One region of the Ruegeria sp. AM1 genome, then DNA from elsewhere that is predicted to be linked to it. Evidence: riboswitches for the same ligand, from Rfam matches in the RefSeq annotation. Region 1 holds a riboswitch; the other holds the start of a gene.
What was found. A riboswitch is a leader RNA that binds a small molecule or an ion and turns the genes downstream of it on or off. The one in region 1 is predicted to bind cobalamin.

Region 2: another riboswitch for cobalamin. It lies ahead of ACR0I7_RS01295 (CbtB domain-containing protein); the one in region 1 lies ahead of ACR0I7_RS16690 (DUF1636 family protein).

The regions. Positions count from the first base shown of each region.
Region 1 covers NZ_JBQFXH010000010.1:64,770-70,726, forward strand. The annotation lists gene ACR0I7_RS16675 (FecCD family ABC transporter permease) at 1-667, opposite strand, end outside; gene ACR0I7_RS16680 (ABC transporter substrate-binding protein) at 672-1,607, opposite strand; gene ACR0I7_RS16685 (ABC transporter ATP-binding protein) at 1,607-2,404, opposite strand; gene ACR0I7_RS16690 (DUF1636 family protein) at 2,401-2,796, opposite strand; cobalamin riboswitch at 2,920-3,133, opposite strand; gene ACR0I7_RS16695 (helix-turn-helix transcriptional regulator) at 3,963-4,697, opposite strand; gene ACR0I7_RS16700 (VOC family protein) at 4,818-5,174, shown strand; gene ACR0I7_RS16705 (hypothetical protein) at 5,285-5,683, shown strand; gene ACR0I7_RS16710 (hypothetical protein) at 5,707-5,957, shown strand, end outside.
Region 2 covers NZ_JBQFXH010000001.1:258,349-264,305, reverse strand. The annotation lists gene ACR0I7_RS01320 (cobalamin biosynthesis protein) at 1-18, shown strand, start outside; gene cobM (precorrin-4 C(11)-methyltransferase) at 15-809, shown strand; gene ACR0I7_RS01310 (cobyrinic acid a,c-diamide synthase CobB) at 802-2,118, shown strand; gene cobA (uroporphyrinogen-III C-methyltransferase) at 2,115-2,843, shown strand; gene cobF (precorrin-6A synthase (deacetylating)) at 2,836-3,579, shown strand; cobalamin riboswitch at 3,623-3,829, shown strand; gene ACR0I7_RS01295 (CbtB domain-containing protein) at 3,868-4,038, shown strand; gene ACR0I7_RS01290 (CbtA family protein) at 4,043-4,741, shown strand; gene ACR0I7_RS01285 (hypothetical protein) at 4,808-5,302, shown strand; gene ACR0I7_RS01280 (DUF1636 family protein) at 5,290-5,643, opposite strand; gene ACR0I7_RS01275 (DUF302 domain-containing protein) at 5,793-5,957, shown strand, end outside.

The DNA.
Region 1 (5,957 bases):
CAAGCAGGATCACCAGAGGGTAAATCAATTGGCTCCATTGTGCGAGGCCAAGGCCGCCCAGCATCCAGAAGACGACGATATGCGTTGCGCGGGGGTCGCCCAGAAAGATCAGGACATTAGCAGCGGCCATGACGATGAACGACACGGCCACGCCGGCCAGCACCAGCCGATCAGCGCTGGTGGCCCCGGCAAACCGTGAGACGCCAAGTACAATGGCCGTAGCCATCAGCGCGCCGAGGAAGGCAAGCAGCGGCACGGTCAGCAGACCTAGAAACAGGCCAGTATGCAGCAGGGCCAGGATCGCTCCAAACGCGCCACCCGATGAGATTCCCAGAAGATGTGGGTCCGCCAGCGGGTTACGCGTCACTGCCTGCAGACTCGCCCCGACCAGCGCCAGCCCCGCGCCAACCATCATAGCGAGCAACGCGCGGGGAAAGCGGATGTCCCAGACAATGGCCTCGCGGCCTTTGCTCCAGGTCTGCGCAACCATGTCAGGCGACAGTTTGTTCAGCAAAACACTCCAGACCGTTCCTAAGGGCACAGAAACCGCGCCCAGTGAGATCGCAAAAGAGAGCGAGATCAGCAGCGCCACCACGCCACCTGCAAGGAAGGTAAACCGCAATCCGGATTGCGGTGAGTGGCGAGGGGATGCCGCTGTCTCACTCATCGTTTCACTCGCCCCAGAAAGCTTGAGCCAGTGTCTTAACCGCTTCGATGTTGCGCGGCCCCGGCGTGGCCTCGACATATTCGAGCGTCACAAAACGATCGTTCTTCACCGCATCCAGGTCAGCGAAAGCCGGGTTCGACATCATGAAGTCCCGCTTCTGTTCTGCGGTCACTTCGCCATAGTTGACGATGACCACCACTTCCGGGTTGCGTTCCACAACCTCCTCCCAGGTGACGGTCGCCCAGCTTTTCTCGAAATCGTCCATGATGTTGACGCCACCCGCAGCTTCGATCAGCGCAGTAGGCATGGCATAGCGCCCGGCGGTGAAGGGCGTATCCTCGCCGCTGTCATAGACGAACACGCGCAGGGGCTCGCCAGTTTCAAGGCGGTCGGTAAAGCTGGCAAGCTCGGCCCGATAGCCATCGACAAGCTGGGTCGCGCGATCCTCGACATCGAAAATGCGGCCAAGGTTGGTCAGGTCCGCATACATATCCTCGATGCTGGCCTTCTCCTTTTCCATGATATGGGTGCAGCTTTCGGTCAGTTCATAGACCTTGATACCAAAGGGCTCGAGCGTCTCAGGCGTCACCTCGCCGCCCACTTTCATGCCGTAGTTCCAGCCAGCAAAGAAGAAGTCCGCATCGGCCCCCACCAGAACCTCTTTCGACGGGTATTTGGCAGACAGCTCTGGCAGCTCCTCAACGCCAGCGCGCATCTCTTCATCCAGCGTTTTCCAGCCCGAGATGCCAGTATAGCCGACCATGCGGTCCGCAAGGCCAAGAACCAGCATCATCTCGGTCAGGTTCACATCATTCGAGATCGCGCGCTCGGGCGGGGTGTCGAAGGTCACGGTGCGGTTGCAGCTTTGCACTGTCGCTTCGGCTGCGGCAAAGCCAGCGCTTATGACCAAGGCGGCAGAGGCGAGGAGGATGCTGTTCATTACGGGGTTCCCTTGTTTTGAAGATGAAATGTCAGGTGATCAGTGTCGCTTGGGGCGAGGCGTTCGCGCCGCGCATTAACCTTGAAGGCCCGGGAAACCGCGGCTTCCGACAAGACATCGCGCGGTGGACCAAAGCCGACCGGTTTGCCCCCATTCAAAAGCAACAGGTCATCGCAGACGCCCGCGGCCATGTTGAGATCGTGAAGCGATGTCACAATCGTCAGCGGCAGGTCACGGATGAGTTGCAGGATTTCGAGCTGATGACGGATGTCGAGGTGATTGGTCGGTTCGTCCAGGATCAACAAGCGTGGCTCTTGCGCCAGCGCACGTGCGACCATAACCCTCTGCCGCTCGCCACCAGAGAGCGTGCCGAGCGCGCGGTCGGCAAACCCGTGCAGGTCCATCCGATCAAGGGCGGCCCCAATGATCTGTGCATCACGAGCACCACTGCTGCCACCGAAACCGGTGCGATGCGGCGTGCGCCCCAGAGCCACGATCTCGCGTACGGTCAAGGCGAAATCAGTCGGTTGCTCCTGCAAGACCGCAGCCACCTTGCGCGCCACAGCGCGTGCCGGGAGGGTCCAGATATCTTCGCCATCGACCGATACCGATCCACCGGTTGGTCGATGAAACCGGTAGAGCAAACGCAAGAGCGACGTCTTACCCGCCCCGTTCGGCCCGACAATGCCTAGAACATGCCCAGCCTGCAGATCAAAGCTGGTCCGGTGCAGCAACGTGCCGCTGCCCCGCCCAGGCGACCAGCTGAGGTTGCATACGGACAGGCGCGCGGCACTCAAGACGCCTGAGCCTTGGTCTCTTCTATGGCCATCATCGCAGCCGGCACGCGGGCCAGCGTGGATTTGCGCAGTTTGCCGGGCCGATCCACGGAAGAGCACCATTCGTCGTGTAGGTAGGCATATTGCTTGGCGAAGGAGACCAAATCTTCGATATCCGTGCCCGCGTCGATGTCGCCGAACAGATAGGTCGCCTTCCGTGAGGCGTGGTAGGCCACAGTGCAAGGGCGGTCGCAGCCTGCCATACAGGCAACACCCGATATCTCAAAGTGCTCTGGCACCGCATCGCCTGCCTGCAAGACTGCCTGCCGCAGACGTTCTATCAGTTCATAACCGGGCCGACATTCGGTCCCTTTGTGTCGACAGGATGTGCAAACAGTAATTCGATGTTCCATCAGGCCCTCCGCCGTTCAAGCGGGCGAAGGAAACAGAACCATGTCGTTGCGGGCGAAACCGCTGTGCCATCATAAGCTCCTGACCAGGCGCCCCGCCTGCATCGAGTTGAAATGTCGACGCACGGGTGTGCGCCGGTGATGGCAGGTCTCCTGACTTGCGGGTCGCTGCTCCCCCGAACCTTCCCGGACGTTTTGTCCAGTGGTCCCTATCGGGGTCGCTCACCGCCTACAGTTGCGGGGGCAGTCACGGATTTGGCGCAGGTGAGTGTGCCGTACCGTGTTCCCTTTTCATCTCGTTGGTCTAAGGCCGTTGAGAACCATCACCGCTAAATGGCCCGTCCTGGTCGCTTCCGTCAAGTCGCAATGTAAGGGACACAGCCATCCAACCGACATTCTTCGCAGGTCGTATGGTCCCGCACGTCTTGTATATAATCCGGTTAAAATGAAATTGAGGTTTGAAATGTGGTTGCTAAAGCCGTCTTGAAAACTCGTACCGAGTCACAACAGAATTCGTGCTGCTCGGACGAAGCAATGCCGTAACAGCGAAACTCAGAAAACGAATGACCACAAAGCCTGCGACCTGTGAATTGCCCACTCCATCCTCGCTGCATGATGCTTGAATAGCGGGTTTCCCTGTCCCTATCCTTGGAGCTGGCATGTCTCCGGATCGCTCTTGTTCGAATGCTGACAACCGCAGACGAAATCATGGGGACAGAAACCTGAAAGAGCGACCCTTTCCCTGCAAGACCGGGAATTTCCACTAAAAAGACGCGGGAGTTTCCCTGCCAGGATGCTCAGGGAGCTCTTTCATAAGCCATTGATCTATATGTAGATTTTTGCCCACGGACGTCAAACAACTTCAAAATGGTGCGTTTTATCCGTTAAATTCCCTGTTTTCAGGGAATTTTGGCTGAGACTGGCTAGCTGCAAACTGTCTAAACAGACATGACTTTCCTATTTGTGCCGTCCAGTACGAATCGCGACTTATACGGTTAGAAAGCCAACTTTTGTCTGGCAAAAACGCAACTCTCACCAAATTTAGCGGATTTGATCGTGGGTTCAACGCGCTACGGATGCAAGTCCCGCTCGGTCAGCTTGCCGACCTGCTCTAAAATCGTATTTAGCGCTAAAGAGAAATCTTTCAGTGATATGTGGGCGTGTTGAGATCATAGCGAAAGGTCTTCCTTTGTTATTGAAGGAGCGAAAGCCTCTTTAGGCAACAAGTGAAAAGAAGTTTCCTTTTTTTGAGCAGTAAGCATCCGATCACAACGAAAAATACGCGCGCCATCCCTCAAATGATCAAAAGCGACGACATACCAAATCGGGTATTTCAGCAAAAGATAATGAGGTGCTATCCGACGGTCTGATGTGTCCCCGTCTTCTCGTCGATAACGTATGTCCAGTTCTTTCTGGGTAAGAAACGCCTGATGCAAGGCTTGTACCACCCGTTTCGGCGGTGCGCTCGCGCTAGCCTGAACAAAGGTCGATGCGGTGACGCCCACCATGATCCGCGATTTCAGTCGTTCAACCTGTCTCCGCTTTTCCGGCGAGAACGATGCAATCAACTGCCGACGCACAGAACTGAGGTTCGCCAGAAAGATCGGCGACTCCATTTTCTCTGCGACCGCGATGCTGATGAGAAGGTCGACCGCTTCGGCGTACGGCAGGTTCAGGCGGCCCACGCCCCAATTTCTGTCAAGCCGTACACCACCACCGCGCCCGCGATCTGCGTCGATTTGCATGCCACGTTCCCGCATAAGCGAGAGATCCCGTGCAATTGTGCGCGTGCTGACATTGTGTTGCCGGGCGAGGTCGTCGATCGTGCAGTGCTTGTCTTGTTTGAGCTGGATCGCAATCGACTCGATCCGCGTCAGCCTTTCATATGCGCTTGCCCGTGGCATCAAACAAATAGGACATAAAATGACATATTAATCAATATAACGTCTTTCAGACGAGTCGTTTCCTGACTTTCGAACTATTGCCCCACACGCTGTCTAAGCAACAGAACAGGAAAGAAAATCATGAAGATGAACTACTGTGTTGTCGGAACGAACGACATGGCGGCATCGCAAGCCTTCTACAACGAGCTCTTTGAAACGGCCGAGCTTCGGGTCGTTTCGCCGTCAGAACGTATGACTTATTGGATGAGTGACGACTTTGCCTTCGCAACAGCGATACCGTTTAACGCAGAACCCGCCACCAACGGCAATGGTACGATGGTTGGCTTTTGTGTTGGCGTAAAGGCCGAGGTCAAAAGGATGCACGAATTGGCTCTTAGGCTTGGCGGCACATCTGAGGGCGCACCGGATCAGCGTGGCCCAAAATTCTCAGCATATGTGAGAGACCCAGACGGCAACAAACTGTGCTTCTCTGACTAGCCTTGGGAAAATCTCTCGAAACGTCCCCTTTTCAAAAGCGTGAATTGCCGCGATTTCAATCTTCTAACCTTTTGACATTACTTGTCGTATAGACATTTGGAGAAAACAAATTGACCCTTAAAACCACCGTCGTGCAGCTCTTGGTTGCGTTGCCGTTCTTTCTGGTAAGTCTTTCAGCACCGGCGCAAGCAGACAGCTTGCAAGATGCGCGCGCGCGTATTGATGCTTTGACCGATGCGCAAATAACCACCGCCGTTGCAAACTGGATCAGAAGTGAAGGCGGTGGTTGCCGTGTTCAGTTGGCAAGTAATACGCAAGAAATTCTGGAAAAAGCGATCAATGCCACGCTCTTCGAAGAGATGCAGATCGAAGCATCCCATCGGGGAGAGCTGTCCGAGTATCTTGTAGATAGAGTCGATGACACCATGGATACTGCTATGAAGGACGGACTGTTCTTCATCACGAAAGATGACGGTCAGAATTATGTGATGATCAAAGATTGTAGTTAAAACCCGAGGAGCCAAAACGTTTCATGATACTAGACTATATGCTCGTGGGTGTTTTGGTCTTCGTCGGCGGACTCAGTGGCAGGGCGGCTTGGCGCAAAGAGGAAAGACAGACAAAGGCAGCTTTTATTCTTTGGACGCTCCTAGCCATTCCGAGCGTTTTGTTCTTGCTGTTTTTTGCCGACGGCCTGCTGTCTCAAAATGAGTTGCTGGTGCAAGGGCTGTTTGACGCCGTGCCTTATACCTTTGGCCTGTCGCTTCTGCCGTTCCCGCTCTC
Region 2 (5,957 bases), on a different contig from region 1:
ATCGGAGGACAGTTATGACCGTTCATTTCATCGGTGCCGGACCGGGTGCCGCCGACCTGTTGACCCTGCGCGGGCGCGACATCATCGCGTCTTGCCCCGTGTGCCTATATGCGGGGTCCCTGGTGCCCGAGGAAATCCTGAGCCACTGCCCCAAGGATGCAAAGATCGTAAACACCGCGCCCATGGATCTGGATGCGATCATGGCTGAAATCGAAATCGCGCATAAGGCCGGGCAGGACGTGGCGCGCCTACATTCCGGCGATCTGTCCGTTTGGTCAGCAATGGGCGAACAGATCCGCCGCCTTAAAGACATGGGTATTCCCGTCAGCGTCACCCCCGGTGTGCCTTCTTTTGCGGCAGCTGCAGCGGCACTTGGCACCGAGTTGACCCTGCCCGGCCTGGCGCAATCTGTCGTACTGACCCGCACGCCCGGACGCGCCTCGTCTATGCCCGAAGGCGAGACGCTGGAGAACTTTGCCCGTACCGGGGCCACGCTGGCGATCCATCTGTCTATCGGCAATCTGGAGAAGGTCGTCGCAGACCTAACACCCGCCTATGGCGCGGATTGCCCTGTGGCCGTTGTATATCGCGCAAGCTGGCCGGACGAGCGGATTATCCGGGCCACGCTGTCGACGCTCAGCGCAGCGCTGGATGACGGCATCTCGCGTACAGCGCTGATCATGGTTGGACCTGCGCTGGCCGGTGAAGGCTTTGACGAAAGCTGTCTGTATTCCAAAACCTATGACCGCCGCTATCGCCCGCAAAGCGCCGAGAGCCCGTGGTCAAGCTGGAGCCACGGCGATGATTAACCCCCCCGGACTGTTGATATCGGCCCCGTCTTCCGGCACCGGCAAGACCACCGTGATGCTGGGCCTGCTGCGCGCGCTGGTCGAAGATGGCTTGACGGTTCAGCCGTTCAAAAGCGGGCCGGACTATATCGATCCGGCCTTTCACCGGGCGGCCGCCGGGCGGGCGTCCTATAATCTGGACAGCTGGGCCATGAACGATGCCCTGTTCAACGCTATCTCTGCGCAGGCCACCGGGGCTGATATTGTTGTTGCCGAAGGGTCGATGGGCCTGTTTGACGGAGTGGCAAAACCGGGCGAACAGGGGCACGGCACCAGTGCAGAGACCGCGCAGCGCATGGGGTGGCCGGTGGTTCTGGTTCTGGATGTCGGAGGACAGGCGCAATCCGCAGCGGCGACCGCGCTGGGGTTCCGGATGTATAATCCGGACCTGCCCTTTGCGGGCGTGATTTTGAACCGATGTGCCAGCCCCCGTCATGAGCGGTTGACCCGTCTGGGGATGGAACGTGCCGGCCTTCCGGTTCTTGGGGTGTTGCCGCGCCGAGGGGACCTGACCTTGCCTGAACGGCATCTAGGATTGATTCAGGCGGTCGAACACCCCGATCTGGAAAGCGCAATTGCAGGCTATGCACGTTTTTTGCGCGAGCATGTGGATCTTGAGGCCCTCAAAACTGCGGCCTCCTCAGGCCCGGACGGGCCATCGTCAGCCGCGCTGCCGCGCCCTCCGGCGCAACGGATCGCGCTGGCGCAGGATGCTGCGTTTTCATTTACCTATCCGCATTTGCTGGAGGGTTGGCGCCGCGCGGGGGCGGAGATTCTGCCGTTTTCTCCGTTGGCGGATGAAGCCCCCGCTACTGATGCCGATCTGATTTGGCTGCCCGGCGGCTATCCCGAGCTGCATGCGCCAACGCTGGCTGCCGCCACGACATTCCGTAAAGGGTTGCGCCGTCACGCCGAAACACGGCCCGTGCATGGCGAATGCGGCGGCTACATGGCCCTTGGGGATGTTCTGATCGACAAGGAAGGTGCGCGCCATCAAATGGCGGGCCTACTGGGGCTTGTCACGTCCTACGAGAAACGCAAATTCAACCTTGGCTATCGCAGGGCGGAACTGTTGGCCGATATGCCCGGTTTTGCCGCCGGAACCGCTCTGCGGGGGCATGAGTTCCACTACTCCTCAATCGTCGAGCAGCCCGATGCGCCGTTGGCGCGTGTTTTTGATGCCGAAGGGTCGGAAGGCCCACAAACTGGGTCGCGGCGCGGCAATGTCACAGGCACATTCTTTCACATGATCGTCGAGGCATCGGCATGAGTGGTTTTGTTTCGTTCATCGGTTCAGGCCCCGGCGACCCGGAGTTGCTGACCCTCAAGGCCGTAGACCGCATGCAGAAGGCGGACGCGATTCTGTTCGATGATCTGAGCAGCGGCCCGATCCTGACCCATGCCCGCCAGGGCGCCGATCTGGTTGGCGTCGGCAAGCGCGCCGGTCGTCCGTCGCCCAAACAGGATCATGTCAGCCGGTTGCTGGTCGACTACGCCAAAACCGGTGCCCGCGTCGTGCGGCTGAAGTCGGGCGATGGGGGGCTGTTTGGACGGCTTGAGGAGGAACTGGTCGCCCTGCGCGAGGCCGGGGTCGAGTATGAAATCATCCCCGGCATACCCTCGGCTGTGGCGGCGGCAGCAGCGGCCGGAATTCCCCTGACACGGCGTCTGACGGCACGGCGTGTGCAGTTTGTCACCGGGCATGACGTCAGCGGAAAACTACCTAAAGACCTGAACCTTCCCGCGCTTGCGGACGCGCAGGCAACCACCGTGGTTTTCATGGGCAAACGCACCTTCCCACCGCTGGTCGACATGTTGCACGCCCATGGCTTGCCGCTTGAGACTCCGGCTCTGATGGCCGAAGCGGTCTCAACGCCTCAGCAGTCGCTCCAGCGGTCCACCATCGGCGCATTGGCAGAAACGCTGCGCCAGGAAATCGGAACCGCACCTGCTCTGATCCTCTATGGCCCACTTGCGGAGCTTGAGCATGTATGAGCTAAGCCTGATCGGCATCGGAACAGGCAACCCGGATCACCTGACGTTGCAGGGGGCCGAAGCGATACGTGAGGCAGAGCTGATCCTCATCCCGCGCAAGGGCAAGAACAAGGAGGATCTAGCAGGGATACGTGAGGCAATCATCGTGCAGGTGACCGACCATGCGCCCGTGCTCTCTTATTTCGATATCCCGCCTCGACGCGCGGATGACGGGTATCTTCGCGGCGTGGACGACTGGCACGACGCCATTGCCGAGCGCTGGCAAACGGCAATATCACAACACCCCAAGGCACGCCGCATCGCTTTGCTGATCTGGGGCGATCCGTCGCTGTATGACAGCTCGCTGCGAATCGCATCCCGGCTGGTGCCGCAGCCGCGTATCCAGGTCATTCCGGGCATCACCGCGCTGCAGGCGCTGACTGCCGCACATGCGATACCCGTCAACGAGATTGGCGCCCCCTTCGTCGTAACCACCGGCCGCCGCATCCGAGACGAGGGCTGGCCTGAGTTCGGCACAACCGTAGCGGTCATGTTGGACGGTGAATGTTCATTTCAAAGCCTTGAAATGGCCGATTTCGACATCTGGTGGGGCGCTTATGTGGGTATGCAAGAAGAGATCCTGATCAGCGGTCCGCTGGCCAAGGTCAGCGCAGAAATTCTGAAGACCCGTGCCAGCGCCCGTGCGCAACACGGCTGGATCATGGACATCTATTTGCTGCGCAAGCGGGGAATTTGACATAAAAGGTCGCAAATGACAATTGCACCGACACCCGGTTCACGGCTATATGGCAGCGCTTGGTCCCGCCAGAGAAATCTGGATGCTAAGAGGGAATTTGGTGAGACTGCACGTCAGTCAAGTCCAGAGCCGCCCCCGCGACTGTAAGCGGTGAGCCTCTGCTCAACCAGCCACTCCCGAAATTCGGGGGGAAGGCGAGCAGAAGCACTGACCCGCAAGCCAGGAGACCTGCCAGGCGACAACTTGAAACACCGGCCGTCGGGTGCGACGGCACAGGAGGACTAAGACATGACAACACAGACCCAAACTGCCGGCGTCGCACGCACAGGTATCTTCTCGGTCTTTTTCGCAGTGGCCCTGGGCCTGGGGCTTATCACGCTGACCGGCCATGTTCAGGCAGCTGCGCTGCATGACGCGGCACACGACGTGCGTCACGCAACCGGCTTCCCCTGCCACTAAGCAGATGTTCAGTCGGATATTGACCAGCGCGTTGTTCGCTGGTGCTGCAGCGGGGCTGATAGCCGCCTTGCTGCAGTTGGTATTTGTGCAACCCGTTCTGTTGCATGCCGAGCTGTATGAATCCGGAGAGCTGGTGCATTTCGGCGGCGAAGCTGTATCTGCACATCCCGAGCTGCCGGGCATGTTCACGGAACTGACCCGCGATGCGCTCAGCGTCATTTTCACAATGCTGACCTATACCGGCTATGCGCTGGTTCTGGTTGCGCTGATGTCCATGGCCGAAGGTCAGGGGCATCCGGTTGATGGCCGCACCGGTGTTTTGTGGGGGCTGGCTGGTTTTATCGCAGTTCATCTTGCGCCCGGCTTTTCGCTCGCGCCCGAAGTCCCGGGGGTTGCCGCCGCAGACGTTTCTGCGCGGCAGATCTGGTGGTTTGCGACGGTCGCTGCCGCGTCGGTCTCCATGTGGCTGATCGCGTTTGGCGGCAACATCGTCAGCTATGTGATCGCGGCAGGTCTGCTTCTTGCACCTCACCTGATCGGCGCGCCTGAACCGGATGTGTTCACCGGCCCGGTTCCAACGGAAATCGGAGCCCTGTTCGCCGCCCGAGCCTTTGGCATTGGGCTGGCGGCCTGGGTGCTGGTTGGAGCATTTGCCGGCTATTTCTGGCAAAGCGAAGGCAAGCGCGCAGAAGCCGCAACCTGATCTGTCATCGCTTCACCCCGCCGGGCCCGGCCCGGCGGGATTTTCATTTTTGCGTTAGGAAACGAAATGACCCGCTCATTAGCGCTGTTCGCGATCGGTCTGGTTTTTGGCGGCGGTGCAGGTTTCGTGCTTGCAGCAGCCAATGGTGTCACGTTTGATGGCCATGACCATTCCAACCCTTCACATCATGGCGGTACGCATGCCGAAACCATGGCACATGATCACGCAGCAACAATCAATCTGCCGGGCGGCCCGGATGCGCCCAGTCTTGAGATTGCCCTGACCCAAGACCCAATGGCCGGATGGAACCTGTACGTTGCGCCACAGAACTTTCGCTTTGCACCGGAAAACGCCTCGGCCGCAGACAATCCCGGTGAGGGTCACGCGCATGTCTATGTGAATGGCGCAAAGCTGGCCCGCCTCTACGGCAACTGGATGCATATTGCAGAATTGCCCAAAGGCGAAGTCGAAATTGAGGTGTCACTGAACGCCAACAGCCACAGCGCGCTGATGGTCGATGAGGTGCCGGTCAGGGCCTCGGTGACGGTTCAGGTGGATTGAAGCGCCGGTATACGCGCCCGCAAACACAATCGAAGCCGCCCGCAAGGCCGGGCGTCTTCAATCCAGCCCAGCGGGCTGTCCAGATAGGTTTTACAGGTCGCAGCTATGTCATCTGCGTCCGCCGCCACATCCAGCCCGGAAAAGACGTAAGAGGCCATTCCCTCACCCTGAAGGGCAATTGATACAGGTGTGTCGCAGCCACTGAAACAAACGTGTTCCCGCACTTCAATCTGCGCTTGCAGCCCTACCCGTTCCAGCGCAACCAGGACGGCTCGTTTGTCAGCGTTCATATCGCGTTCGCCTGTGCAACTGCTGCAAATCAATAGACGGTTCCGAGCCACGGTATTCCTGTTATGCTTGCCCCTGCTGTTTCTGCGCCTTTCACGATTGCTGCGCAAGCCCACACCGACAGGGACCCCACGATAATGTGAGTGCATTCTGGTCTGTTTTCTGACAACACTTTCGCGACCCAATTTCGAGAGGTGGCCTTATGAAACCCTTTTGGACCGCGCTTTGCCTGCTGCCCTGCCCTGCCCTTGCGGATGTGGGAGAACCCCTGTCGGGCTGGGCGGTCTATCCGACCGACAAAAGCTTTGAGCAGTTGGTGGATGACACTCGGGTTGCCGTGAAAGAAAACGGGCTGATCGTGGTCACG